DNA from 2 places in the Megamonas funiformis genome. Region 1 is predicted to be linked to the other one. Evidence: a T-box and tRNA genes for the amino acid it is inferred to sense, from the RefSeq annotation. Region 1 holds a T-box; the other holds one or more tRNA genes.

The links. A T-box is a leader RNA that pairs with one kind of tRNA and senses whether it is charged. The one in region 1 lies ahead of glyQ (glycine--tRNA ligase subunit alpha), so its partner is inferred to be a tRNA-Gly.
Region 2: it has a tRNA-Gly gene. The T-box ahead of glyQ (glycine--tRNA ligase subunit alpha) is inferred to sense a tRNA for this amino acid. The anticodon was not compared.

Annotation. Positions count from the first base shown of each region.
Region 1 covers NZ_CP048627.1:1,069,102-1,076,183, forward strand. The annotation lists gene clpB (ATP-dependent chaperone ClpB) at 1-584, opposite strand, end outside; gene GXM21_RS05280 (DNA-deoxyinosine glycosylase) at 836-1,348, shown strand; gene lepB (signal peptidase I) at 1,407-1,943, opposite strand; gene rplS (50S ribosomal protein L19) at 2,019-2,360, opposite strand; TPP riboswitch at 2,524-2,630, shown strand; gene GXM21_RS05295 (cytosine permease) at 2,703-3,929, shown strand; T-box leader at 4,012-4,183, shown strand; gene glyQ (glycine--tRNA ligase subunit alpha) at 4,250-5,128, shown strand; gene glyS (glycine--tRNA ligase subunit beta) at 5,131-7,082, shown strand, end outside.
Region 2 covers NZ_CP048627.1:1,672,204-1,679,285, reverse strand. The annotation lists gene GXM21_RS08530 (type III pantothenate kinase) at 1-747, opposite strand, end outside; gene GXM21_RS08525 (biotin--[acetyl-CoA-carboxylase] ligase) at 768-1,748, opposite strand; gene GXM21_RS08520 (ASCH domain-containing protein) at 2,010-2,354, shown strand; tRNA gene GXM21_RS08515 (tRNA-Gly) at 2,537-2,611, shown strand; tRNA gene GXM21_RS08510 (tRNA-Cys) at 2,615-2,689, shown strand; gene dut (dUTP diphosphatase) at 2,794-3,243, shown strand; gene GXM21_RS08500 (replication-associated recombination protein A) at 3,245-4,603, shown strand; gene mnmA (tRNA 2-thiouridine(34) synthase MnmA) at 4,710-5,777, shown strand; gene GXM21_RS08490 (FeoA family protein) at 5,982-6,206, shown strand; gene feoB (ferrous iron transport protein B) at 6,230-7,082, shown strand, end outside.

The DNA of each region.
Region 1 (7,082 bases):
CGAGATAAGATTTCGATAGTACGGCGGATTTCTTCATCACGGCCAATAACAGGGTCGAGCTTACCAACTCTTGCCATAGCTGTTAAATCACGACCGTATTTTTCAAGTGATTTATAACCACTTTCAGGATTATCACTATTTACATTTTGTTTACGTTCTGATTTGATTACAGCTTGAATTTTATTTTGATGTAGATTAAATTCTCTACATAATGTTTGCATTTCGTCATCGCTATCGCTGACAATAGCTAATAATAAATGTTCTGTGCTTATATATTCATCGTTCATGTTTTCAGCGAGTTTTGCTGCTCTACCTAATACACGAACCATTTCTGTACTCATGCCTAAACGACTTTGACCTTTTACGCTAGGAATTTTTTTGAGTATTTGTTCTAATTTTGCTTTGAGCATAGGTAAATCTACTCTACATTCAGCAAAAATAGTAGCGAGTAAACCTTCTGGTTCTTTAATCAAAGCAGAAAGAACATGAGCAGATGTAATTTCTTGATGATAGCGAAGTGCTGCTTCTTGCTGTGCAGATTGCATAGCTTCTAAAACTTTTTGTGTATATTTTTCTTCACCCATGATTTATACCTCCAAGTCATGATGAGTAACATTTCGATTAATAATAGTATAAAAACAATAATATAGTAAACATAAATACTAAAGTAATAATTTATGTTATACTTTAGTTTCATATTTGCTTACAAAACATATTATAAAAGCTAAAAGTCAAATTGTCAAACATTATTTTGACTTTTTGACATTTATTTTTAAAAATTTTTTATCTATACTAAAAATCTTTATATTATAATAAGATAGAGGTGATTTTATTTATGGAAAGACTCATAGGATTTGCCCCATCTATTGATGAAAATTGTACAACTATTATCTTAGGTTCAATGCCAAGTGTGAAATCTTTGGAACAGCAACAATATTATGCTCATCCTCAAAATAGATTTTGGAAATTAATGGCTATATTTTTTAATGAAGGAATAATACCAACTATTTATCAAGAGCGACTAGAATTATTGAGAAAAAATCATATTGCGCTATGGGACTCTATAGATTCTTGTATTCGAGAAGGTAGTTTAGATAGTGCTATTTGCGATGAAGTGCCAAATGATTTTAAAGCTTTATTTGCTAAATATCCTAAGATAAAGACTATTTGTTTTAATGGCGGAAAATCTTTTCAGTGCTTTAAGAAATATAATAAAGATATTTTAAAAGATAAAACATATACTTTTTATACTTTGCCATCTACAAGTCCAGCAAATGCTAAATTTCGTTTGCCGATGCTTCAAGAAGTTTGGCAACAAGCTTTAGCTAGACATATAAACAATAAATAGATTTTATAAAATAAAAAAGGTACCTACAAAATATTTCATAGGTACCTTTTCGTTATTATCATGGTAATGTTCTTAATTTATCAAGTGGCCAGAAGATGAGTATTGCTTTACCTTTGATTAAATCAAATGGTACCATGCCTACATCAGCGAAACGACTATCTTCGGAATTATTGCGATTATCGCCCATTACAAAGATATGTCCTTCTGGTACAGTAGCCAGTGGATAATCGCCTCTAGTTGTGCTTAAGATATATGGTTCATTTTTTAATTCCCCATTTACATAAATATGACCATCTTTGATTTCAATAGTATCTCCAGGAATTGCAATTACACGTTTGATAAAATCACGGCTAGGGTCTTTTGGATATTGGAATACCAAGATATCACCGCGTTCAGGGTCATGTAAATTATAAATAAATTTATTAACGACTAAACGCTCTTGATTTTGTAATGTCGGACGCATAGAAGGTCCATCAACTAAATATAATTCTACTACAAAATGACGAATGAATAAGGCTAAGACAACAGCGATAGCTATGGAAATAACCCAATCTTTAATTTCACTACCTAAAGATGACTCTTTTTTATCAGCCATGATAATCCTCCCTCTACTAGAACATACTAATAAAACAAAAGGGACTTGCCATAGGCAGTCCCTCTTATGAAGATATTAGCGTCTTTCTTTAATACGAGCAGCTTTACCAGTAAGGTTACGAAGATAATAAAGTTTTGCTCTACGAACAATACCTCTACGAGTAACTTCGATTTTTGCAAGGCGTGGGGAATGTACTGGGAAAGTACGTTCAATACCAACACCATAAGAAATTCTTCTTACTGTGAAGTTTTCACGAACGCCAGAACCTTGGCGAGCGATTACAACACCTTCGAACATCTGAATACGTTCGTTGGATCCTTCAACTACTTTTACATGTACGCGAACGCTATCGCCAGGGATGAATTTAGGGATATCGTTACGTAATTGTTCCTGTTCTAAAGCCTGAATAATATTCATTATTTTTCCTCCTTAATTCAAACGTTCATATAAGAATATCTCACAGCGGACCGTTTGTTGCATACTAGGTTATTTTATCATATAAAAATAGGCTATGCAATATATTTTTTGGAGATTTTTCGAGAGTTTGACAAATATTTTAGGATAATTTATATTAAAGGCAGAATATGAAAAAGGGAGCTTGTAGACAGGCTGAGAGGAAGTTGTGAACTTCGACCTATGACCTGATTTGGATAATGCCAACGTAGGGAAATATTAGTTTGATTACGTATTTTCAAGGAAATGGCATGGCTATTTCCTTTTTTTATTTTTAAATATTTTTATTTTTTATGAGGTGATTTTTTGTCTACATTTTTTACATCAACAAATAATTCTAGTTTTAATGTATCATTGATTTGGTTTGGTACAGCAGTCTCTGTGGCTGAAATCATGACAGGAACTTTTTTAGCACCACTTGGCATGAAAGATGGATTTTTAGCTATTTTAGTAGGTCATGTAATTGGTGGAATTATTCTTTATTTAGCAGGGATTATCGGTGCTAATAAACGTTGTAGTGCTTCTGAAAGTATTAATTTATCTTTTGGTAAGTTGGGTTCTGTTAGTTTCTCTCTATTAAATACTATTCAATTAATAGGTTGGACTTCTATAATGACCATCATTGGGGCACAAGCTTTTAATAAATTAATGGCATCTTTATGGAATATGGGAGAAAATACTATTTTATGGACAATTATTATAGGTCTTTTTCCTTGCATTTGGATTTTTAGTACAATGGATTTTGTAAGTAAGATAAATAAAGTAGTAATGCTTTGTTTATTGCTTGCTTCTTTATATTTAGGTTTTGGGGCTGTAGTTTCTGCAAATGAAGTGGTAACTTCTTTAGATGAAAGTATGAGTTTTGGCATGGCGGTAGAATTAAATATTGCTATGTGTTTATCATGGATGCCAGTTATTTCAGATTATACAAGAACACTTAAAAATCAATCTACAGGTACATTGAGCTGTGTAGTGGCATATTGTTTTGGCAGTATTTTAATGTATACAATTGGCTTAGGTAGTGCTGTTCATTATGGGATAACAGATATTTGTGATATTTTCATGTTATCTGGATTGGGTGTTATTTCTTTAGTTGTTATTTTATTATCTACAGTAACAACAAATTTCATTACGATAAATTCTTCAAGTATTTGTTTAAATCATATCAGTAATCAATTAGATGTAAAATATACAGCGTTTTTTGTATGTATAATTTCTACATTGCTTGCTATTTTCTTATCCATGGAACAATATGAAACTTTCCTTTATTTTATAGCAGCAACTTTTGCACCGTTATTTGCTATTGCTTTTTCTGAATATTTCTTTAGCTATAATATTTATCATCAAAATTCACTTATCACTGGTAAAAATTGTCTTTTATGGTTAATTGGTTTTATAGCTTATGAATTGTTGATTGATTACAGCACTTTTATTGGGATTACTGTGCCAGTTATGTTAGCTATAGCCATTATTAATATTTTTGTTAATCAATTGATTGGAGCAAAAAAATTTAGTTTAAATAAGAGATATTAAAAGTATTTTATTATTTAGCCATAAATCTAAAAGTAAACAACATAAATATATTGACAAGGATTTTTTCTTTTGCTAGACTTTATGTACAGCAATGAACTAGAAAAGTAACTTTAATCAGCGAGTAGTGATGGTGTAAGACTACAAAAAGTGAATGGCACTAGGGAGCTTTATAATAATAAATAACATTCTAAAGAGGACTTAAATATATTTAAGTCAATCAGGGTGGAACCGCGGGAATACATCTCGTCCCTGTAACATTTTGTTGTTACATGGGCGAGATTTTTTATTTTGTCGCCCATGAATATCAAGGAGGTATATTTATGACATTTCAGGAAATTATCCTGACTTTGCAGGAATTTTGGTCTAAGCAAGGCTGTATTTTAGCTCAACCTTATGACGTGGAAAAAGGTGCAGGTACTATGAACCCTTCTACATTTTTACGTGTACTTGGCCCTGAACCTTGGCATGTAGCATATGTAGAACCATCTCGTCGTCCAGCTGATGGTCGTTATGGTGAAAATCCTAACCGTTTATTCCAACATCATCAATTCCAGGTAATTATGAAACCATCTCCTGATAATATTCAGGAACTTTATTTACAGAGCTTAGCAAAACTCGGTATCAATGAAAAAGAACATGATATCCGTTTTGTTGAAGATAACTGGGAATCTCCAACACTTGGTGCTTGGGGTCTTGGTTGGGAAGTTTGGCTCGATGGTATGGAAATCACACAGTTTACTTATTTCCAACAAGTAGGTAGTGTTGATGTAAAACCTGTAGCTTCTGAAATCACTTATGGTCTTGAACGTATTGCAATGTATATTCAAGAAAAAGAAAATGTTTATGATATTGATTGGAATGGCACATACACTTATGGTGATGTATTCCATCAAAATGAATTTGAACAATCCACTTATAACTTTGAACTTGCAGATACTGCTCTTTTATTTGACCTTTTCGATAAATACGAAAAAGAAGCTGTTCGCGTAATTGAGCTTGGCTATGTTCATCCAGCATATGATTATGTATTAAAATGTTCTCATACATTTAACTTGCTTGACTCTCGTGGAGCAATCAGCGTATCTGAACGTACAGCGTTTATTTCTCGTGTACGTAATCTTGCTCGTCTTTGTGCTCAATGTTATTTAAAACAGCGTGAAGAACTCGGCTATCCTCTCTTGAAGAAAGGAGCAAAATAATAATGGCTAAAGATTTATTATTAGAAATTGGTACAGAAGAAGTTCCTGCTCATTTTATGCCAGGAATTTTAGCTCAATTAAAAGAAAAAGCAACTGCAAAATTTCAAGAAATGCGTCTTGATTTTGATGAAGTAACAACTCTTGGTACACCTCGTAGAACTGCACTTTTAGTAAAAAATCTTGCAGAAACTCAGCAAGGTGCATCTAGTGAATATAAAGGCCCATCTACTGCTATCGCTTTTGATAAAGATGGCAATCCTACAAAAGCAGCTATTGGTTTTGCTCGTGGCAAAAAAGTAGATGTTGCTGATTTAGTAGTAAAAGATGGTTATGTATATGCTGTTTCCAGCGAAGAAGGCAAACAGACTGTAGAACTTTTACCTACTTTATTAAAAGAATTAGTAGAAGGTTTGAACTTCCCTAAAAATATGCGTTGGGGCGATTTAGATTTCCGCTTTGTACGTCCACTTCGTTGGCTCGTAGCTTTGTATGATGAAGAAGTAATTGATTTTACAGTAGCTAATGTAACATCTGGTCGCGTATCTCGTGGTCATCGTTTCTTAAGTGAAGGCGATTTCACAATCAATAAAGCAAGTGATTATGAACAAGCTTGTAAAGATGCATTTATTATTGTAGACCAAGAAAAACGTCGCGATATCATCAAAGCACAGATTGAAGAAATTGCAAAAGCTCACAATGGTCATGCAGAAATCACGGAAGATTTATTAGAAGAAGTAATTTATCTTGTAGAATATCCAACAGCACTTTGTGGAACTTTTGAAGATAAATATCTTAAATTACCAAAAGAAGCAGTAATGACTCCAATGAGAGATCATCAACGTTATTTCCCTGTTTTAGATGATAATAACAATTTATTACCATTATTTATTACAGTTCGCAATGGTGGCGATTATTGCTTAGATAAAGTACAGCATGGTAATGAACGTGTACTTCGTGCAAGACTTGCTGATGCTCAATTCTTCTTTGATGAAGATAGAAAACATAGTCTTTATGATTATGTAGAAAAATTAAAAACTGTAGTATTCCAAGAAGGTCTTGGTACAATTTATGATAAAGCTAATCGTTTAGCAGAACTTTCTGCTTTCATTGGCGAAAAAGTAAATGCTACAGAAGCTGAAATAAAAACAACTAAACGTGCTGCAATTTTAGCAAAAGCTGACCTTGTATCTGCTATGGTTTGTGAGTTCACTGAACTTCAAGGTATTATGGGTCGTGAATATGCACTTTTAGATGGTGAAGGTCAAGAAGTAGCAACTGCTATTTATGAACATTATATGCCACGTTTTGCAGGTGATGCAGAACCAGCTAGCGTAGCAGGTCGTCTTGTTTCTTTAGCTGATAAAATGGATAATATCGTAGCTACATTTAGCCGTGGACTTGTACCAACTGGTTCTCAAGATCCATTTGCACTTCGTCGTCAAGCTCTTGGCATTGTGCATACAATCATTGAAGCAAACTACACTATTTCTATCAGTGAAATTGCAGATAAAGCAATGGATTTACTCAATATCACTGATAGTGAAAAACGTGCTGAAATCCAGAAAAATGTAGCAGAATTCTTCACTTTACGTCTTAAAAATGTACTTAGCGATAATGATGTTCGCTATGATATTATTGACGCTGTACTTGAAAATGCAGATGAAGTTGCAGGCACTTATGCTAAAGCTTGTGTAACAGCTCAAGAAATCGCTTCTGGCGTATTAAATGATGCAATTCAAGCTTTTGTACGTGTAGGTAACATCAGCAAAAAAGCAGAAAATAATGTTATTAATGAAGCATTATTTACATTAGATGAAGAAAAAGCTCTTTATAATACTTATGTAGCAGTAGCTAAAGATGTAGAAACTGCTTTAAATAATAAAGATTATAAAACAGCTATTGATAAAATGCAGGAACTCACTGCACCAATCAATAATTTCTTTGATAATGTAAT
Region 2 (7,082 bases), 600 kb from region 1:
GAGAACGCGAAGACCAGTCAAAGTTAAGAAATGATCTGTTTTATCAATAGTGCTAGACTCTTCCGCAATCATGCGAGCAAGTCCACCAGTTGCGATTACAGTCATATCTTTACCATATTCTTTTTTTATACGATTTACAATACCATCTATTTGCCCTACAGCACCATAGATAATACCAGATTGCATATTTGTAATAGTATTATGGCAAATTACATTTTTAGGAGTAACAAGTTCTATACGAGGCAAATTAGCAGCCTTTTGGAATAAAGCATCTGCTGACATACCGATACCAGGAGCTATTACACCACCTAAAAAATCACCTTTATCATTTACTACATCAAAAGTAGTAGCAGTACCGATATCAATTACAATCAAAGGACCACCATATTGTTCAAAAGCACCAACAACATTTACAATACGGTCAGCACCTAAAAGGCGTGGATTTTCATAAACTAAGCGAATGCCAGTTTTTATACCAGGACCTACAAGTAATGGTTTTATTTTAAAATAACGTTCACACATTTTACTAATAGGAATAACAAGAGGTGGAACAACAGATGAGATAATAATATCATCAATATCGTTCATATCCATACCTTGGAAACGGAACAGTTCGTTTATGAGCATACCATACTCATCGCCAGTTTTTTGTCGGTCGGTGGAAATTCGCCAATGACGATAAAGTTTTTTACCATCATAAGCACCCATAACGATATTACTGTTACCAATGTCAAAAACTAAAAGCATTTTATCCTCCATCTGTGAGTTTAGCGGTTTTGTACTGGTCGAATAGAAACATCGCCTGCTAACACACGTTTTATTTGTCCATCAATATTTACAAGAAGAGCACCATCATCATCAATATCCACGGCAATTCCTTCTAAGACTTCATTTGTGCCGATTACACGGATATGTTGATTTAAAGTAATGGAATATTTACGCCATTCATCAAGAATAGGTGCAAAACCTTCCTCTTGACAGATTATATACAAATGTTCTAAGTAATACAAGATTTTATTTAAAAGTTTTAAACGAGAAATTTTTTTACCTGTAATTTGACTCAAAGAAGTAGCGATATTTTGAATTTCTTCAGGCATTTCTTCTTTATCAATATTAACATTAATTCCCATACCAATAATGATGTAATTTATGCAATCCATTTCAGCATTCATTTCTGTCAAAATACCTACTAATTTTTTTCCTTCATATAAAACATCATTAGGCCATTTAATACCAACTTTTACACCAGTAACATCTTCGATAGCTTTGGTGATAGCAGTAGCAGCCATCAATGTACATTTTGGTGCTTCTTGAGGTAAAAATTTTGGTTTTAAAATGACAGAAAACCAAATCCCTTTATATTTAGGAGAAAAGAAAGAGCGAGATAATCTGCCTCTACCACCACCTTGTTCTTCACTGATGATGATAGTACCATCTTTAACACCTTGAAGTGCTACTTTTTTAGCTTGAGTATTTGTGGAGTCTACAGTTTCAAAATATAAAATTTCAGAACCTAATATTTTAGTAGTGAGAGAAGATTTTATTTCTTCACTTGATAATAAGTCTGGAGAGTCAATCAAACGATAACCACTTCTAGGAACACTTTCAATATTATAGCCATTATCACGTAATGCTTTTATATGTTTCCAGATAGCAGTTCGAGATACTTTTAGCGTATCAGCTAAGTATTCACCAGATAAAAATTTGTTGCCATTTTGTTTTAATAAATTTAAGATTTGAGAACGCATAATAAAAATTGTTATAAAATAACAATAGCTACCCTCTTTTCTTTAAGATTTTGATAGGTGATATAAATATAATAAATAGATTAATAAAAATCTTGATTGTTAAAATATATAATAGCCTAACAAAGTCATATTCGCAATAAAGTTAGATAATAAATTTTAGAAGAAAAAAGGATTTTTACAAATTTTAGTAAAATATAATATATATATCTTTAAATATCTTTAAGAATTAGATTATATTTTATAAATTGGAGGTAGATTATGATGATGGCATTAAACTTTCAGGCAAAAAAACATGAAGAATTGATTATGTCACGCAAAAAAAATTGTACTGTTCGCTTAGGAGATGTTCGCAGTCAATATCCAGAAAGTTCTATAGTGTGGATTACTACTGGTAAAAAATATGAAGTGAAAAAAAGATTATATACAGCAATCATTGATAAAGTTCGCGTAAAAAAATTCGCTGAATTAACTTCAAAAGATTTAGGTCACCAAAATCCAGAAATTGATTCATTAGAAGAATTACGTTTAGATTTTGAAAATATTTATCAGCGTCGAATTACTTTAGATGATACTGTAACAGTGATATATTTTTCTGAAGTTCTTTAAGAAATTTTGAATAATAAGCTATTTTTTCATTTCTATATAATGGGAAAATAGCTTATTTATTGGGCTTTTGGAGGCATTGAAAAATTTTTTAAATTTTTTTCAAAAAAGTTGTTGACAAAATACTCTGTTATACATATAATAATATATGTCGCTGATACAGCGGCAGACAAAAAACGTCAAATGCGGAAGTAGCTCAGTGGTAGAGCATCACCTTGCCAAGGTGAGGGTCGCGAGTTCGAGCCTCGTTTTCCGCTCCAGACGGCGGCATAGCCAAGTGGTAAGGCAGAGGTCTGCAAAACCTTTATTCCCCAGTTCAAATCTGGGTGCCGCCTCCAAATGAATTTATTATGCACTGTGTGATTGCACAGTGCATTTTTGTTATATAATAAAATATTGAGCTGTGAAAAATATTGAATATAATTTTTAAGGAGTTGTTTTTTTGCGTAATCGTGGTTTTGAAATAGTGAGTGATTTTAAAGATAAATATATAAATTTACCAACTCGAAAAACAAGTAAATCAGCAGGTTATGATATCGAAGCTGCTGAAGATAAAATCATAAAAGCTGGGCAGATGGCAGTAATTGCAACAGGATTAAAAGCTTATATGCAAGATGATGAATATTTAGGTATACATATTCGTTCTAGTTTAGCTTTTAAAAAGAATTTGAATTTAGTAAATTCTCAAGGTGTTATTGATGCAGATTATTATAACAATGAAGATAATGAAGGTCATATAATGATTGGTCTGATAAACTTTGGTGATGAAGATGTAGAAATTACTAAAGGTATGAGAATAGCTCAAGCCATTTTTTATAAATTTTTAACTATAGATGATGAAAAAAATGTTGATACTATAAGAAGTGGCGGTTTTGGTTCAACAGGAGAATAATATGCAAGATTTAGACTTATTTTCAGCAATGGCTAGTGAAAATAATAAAAATATAAGCGAAAATACCATAGAAATGGATGAAGATTATCGTCCGTTAGCTGAAAGAATGAGACCGCGTAATTTTGATGAATATATAGGACAGGAAAAAATACTGGGTAAAAAATCATTTTTGCGTAGAATGGTACAAGAAGATAAAATACCTTCGATGATTTTATATGGGCCTCCAGGTACAGGAAAGACAACGCTTGCGAAAATGATTGCAGGTATGACAAAAAGTGAATTTTCTCGATTAAACGCGGTGTCTGCTGGTATCTCTGATGTGCGTAAAATCATTGAAAAAGCTGATGAAAATAGAAGATATTATCGTAAACGTACAATTATATTTTTAGATGAAATACATCGTTTTAATAAGGCTCAACAAGATGTATTATTGCCTTATGTTGAAGATGGTAGAATTATCTTGATTGGTGCTACTACAGAAAATCCGTATTTTGAAGTAAATCATGCGTTATTATCTAGAGTTCGTGTAGTAAAATTAGAATTATTAGATGAACAAAATTTAATTGATATCTTAAAAATAGCTTTAGAAGATAAAGTTCGCGGTTTGGGTAAATATAAATTTAAGTATGATGATGAAATATTATCGATAATAGCTCAATATGCTGGTGGCGATGCTAGAGTGGCTTTGAATATATTAGAGCAAGCTGGCGATGTGGCGTTAGAGCAAAATCATAATATCAATAAAGAAATTATTGAAAGTATTATCAGTGAAAAAATTCAAACATATGATAAAAATGGTGATAATCACTATGATATAGTATCGGCATTTATCAAGAGTATGAGGGGAAGCGACCCTGATGCGGCGTTGCACTATTTAGCAAGAATGTTGGTAGCAGGTGAAGATATTAATTTTATTGCTCGAAGAATTGCTATCTGTGCTTCTGAAGATGTGGGAAATGCAGATCCACAAGCTTTAGTTTTGGCTATGGCTACAGTGCAAGCTGTTCAATTTTTGGGTATGCCTGAAGCTCGTATACCACTTGCACAAGCAGTAACATATATAGCATCTGCGCCTAAAAGTAATGCCAGTTATTTGGCGATTGATAAAGCTATAGAACAAGTAAAAAGTCAAGATTGTGGGCAAGTACCAATACACTTAAGAGATTGTCATTATAAAGGTGCTAAAAAACTCGGTCATGGTGTAGATTATAAATATGCTCATGATTATCCATATCATATAGTGAAACAACAGTATTTGCCTGACAAAATAAAAAATGCTAAATATTATATGCCAACATCAAATGGATATGAAGAAAAAATTGGTAGATATATGCAGTTTTGTGAAAAAATAAAAGCTTAATTTTGACAAAAAAGCATTAGTTTGTTAGTATATGAATATATCTTAGTTGTTTACTAGGAAATATATATTTGTTATTTGTAGATAGATTTTTAGAGGGGAAAAGAAGATGAAAAAAAAGGTAGCAGTAGCTATGAGTGGTGGCGTAGATAGTTCGCTTACAGCTGCTTTATTGATAGAACAAGGTTATGATGTTATTGGCGTAACAATGACTTTAAGTGATGAAAGTAGAGAAGCAGGCGGTTCAACTGCTGTCAGTGATGCTAAAAAAGTAGCAGATGAGTTGAATATTCCACATTATGTAGTTAATTATCATAAGAAATTTAAAGATGATGTAATAAAATATTTTATCAGTGAATATGCAAAAGGTAGAACACCTAATCCTTGTGTGAGATGTAATAATACTGTAAAATTTGGTAGTTTATTGAAAGATTGCTTAGAATTAGGTGCAGATTGTGTAGCTACTGGTCATTATGCACGCATTGAACAAGATGAAAAAACAGGCAGATATTTATTAAAAAAAGGTTTAGATGTAAGAAAAGACCAATCATATGTTTTATATACTTTGACCCAAGATGTATTAAAGCATTTTATGTTGCCACTTGGAAATTATAGCAAGGAAAAAACTCGCGAATTAGCTGGAAAAATGAATTTACCAGTAGCTAATAAGCCTGAAAGTCAGGAGATTTGTTTTATTCCAAATGATGACTATAAAGCTTATTTAAAAGCAAAAGCACCACATATTTTAAAACCTGGTGATATTGTTGATGTCAATGGTAATAAATTGGGTCGACATGAAGGTGTACCATTATATACTGTGGGGCAAAGAAAAGGATTAGGTATAGCTGCTGCTCATCCATTATATGTAGTCGGTTTAGATGTGAAACGTAATCATGTAATTGTTGGTGAAAATAAAGATGTTTTTGCTAAAGGATTAGTAGCTAAAGATTTAAACTTTATCACGAGAGATGATTTCACTGAAAAATTCGTTACTACTGCTAAAATTCGTTATGGTGCTAAAGAATGTGAATGTACTGTGGAACCATTAGACAATGGCAATTTGGCTAAGATTTTATTTAGTGAACCACAAAGAGCGATTACACCAGGGCAATCTGTAGTATTTTACGAAGATGAAATCGTTGGCGGTGGCGGTGTAATTAAAAATATAATAAGATAATATATTAACGATAAAAGCAAGGGTAGATGGTACTTTTGCTTTTTATTTTATTGAGAATAAATATAATTATACAGATAATATTTATCATTTTTATTGACATGGATTATCATTTGCTATATAATGTGGTTGTTAAAAGAAGTAATAATTATTATCAAAATCAAAAACAAATATAAAGAAAGATTTTAAAATAGAAGGAGGAATATTATGACTTTAAAGGAAGCAAAGCCAGGAATGGTAGTAAAAGTTGAGTCTATAGAGGCTTCAGAATTGAAAGAGCGTCTTATGAGTATGGGAATGGTAAAAGGTACAAAAGTAAAGGTATTGCGTTCAGCGCCACTTGGAGACCCGATTGCGATATCTATTCGTTCTTTTAATATGTCTATTCGTTTATCTGATGCGGCAAAAATTGCAGTTACTCAAATTGCTTAATAATTAATGGGAGGGAGATAATAGTGGCAACATTATCCGTAGCGTTGACAGGAAATCCCAATACTGGGAAATCAACAATATTCAATGAATTAACTGGTATTAGACAAAAAATTGGTAACTGGCCAGGAGTTACAGTAGATAAAAAAGTAGGTTATACAAAACATAAAGATAGAGCTATATCTGTAATGGATTTACCTGGTACATATAGCATAAACGGACGTTCTCCAGAAGAAATTATCGTAGAAAACTATTTAAGTGGAGAAAAACCTGATATTATTGTAGATGTCATTGATTCTTCTAATATTGAACGTAATTTATTTTTATGTTTACAATTGTTAGAGCGTCGTATTCCTGTATTAGTTGACCTTAATATGATGGACGAAGCGAATAAAAAAGGAATTAAAATTTCTACAGCTAAGTTAGAAAAATTATTAGGAATGCCTGTAGTAGAAACTGTAGGTCGCAGTAAAAAATCCACTAATAAATTATTAGATATCTTCACTTCTACAGTAATGGATAGTTATAAAAATTCTCAACAGGTGGAAGAACATATTGCTAATATTGAAAAGTTAAAAGCTACTATTAGTGATAAAGAAAAATTAGAAGAAGCAATTATAGAAGCACGTTATGCTTTTATTGATAAAATTGTAGAGCAAGTTGTCGTTAAGGAAAATGTAGGTAATAATCTCACTGAAAAGATTGATAAAGTATTAGCTAATGGCTTTATGGCATTACCTATTTTAGTATTAATGTTATATCTTGTATTCCAGATTACTTTTACATGGATTGGTCAACCGATTGCTGATGAATTAGATGTACTTATAAATGAAGATTTTTATGGTTGGGCAGATGAAGCGTTGACTGGATTAGGTGTAG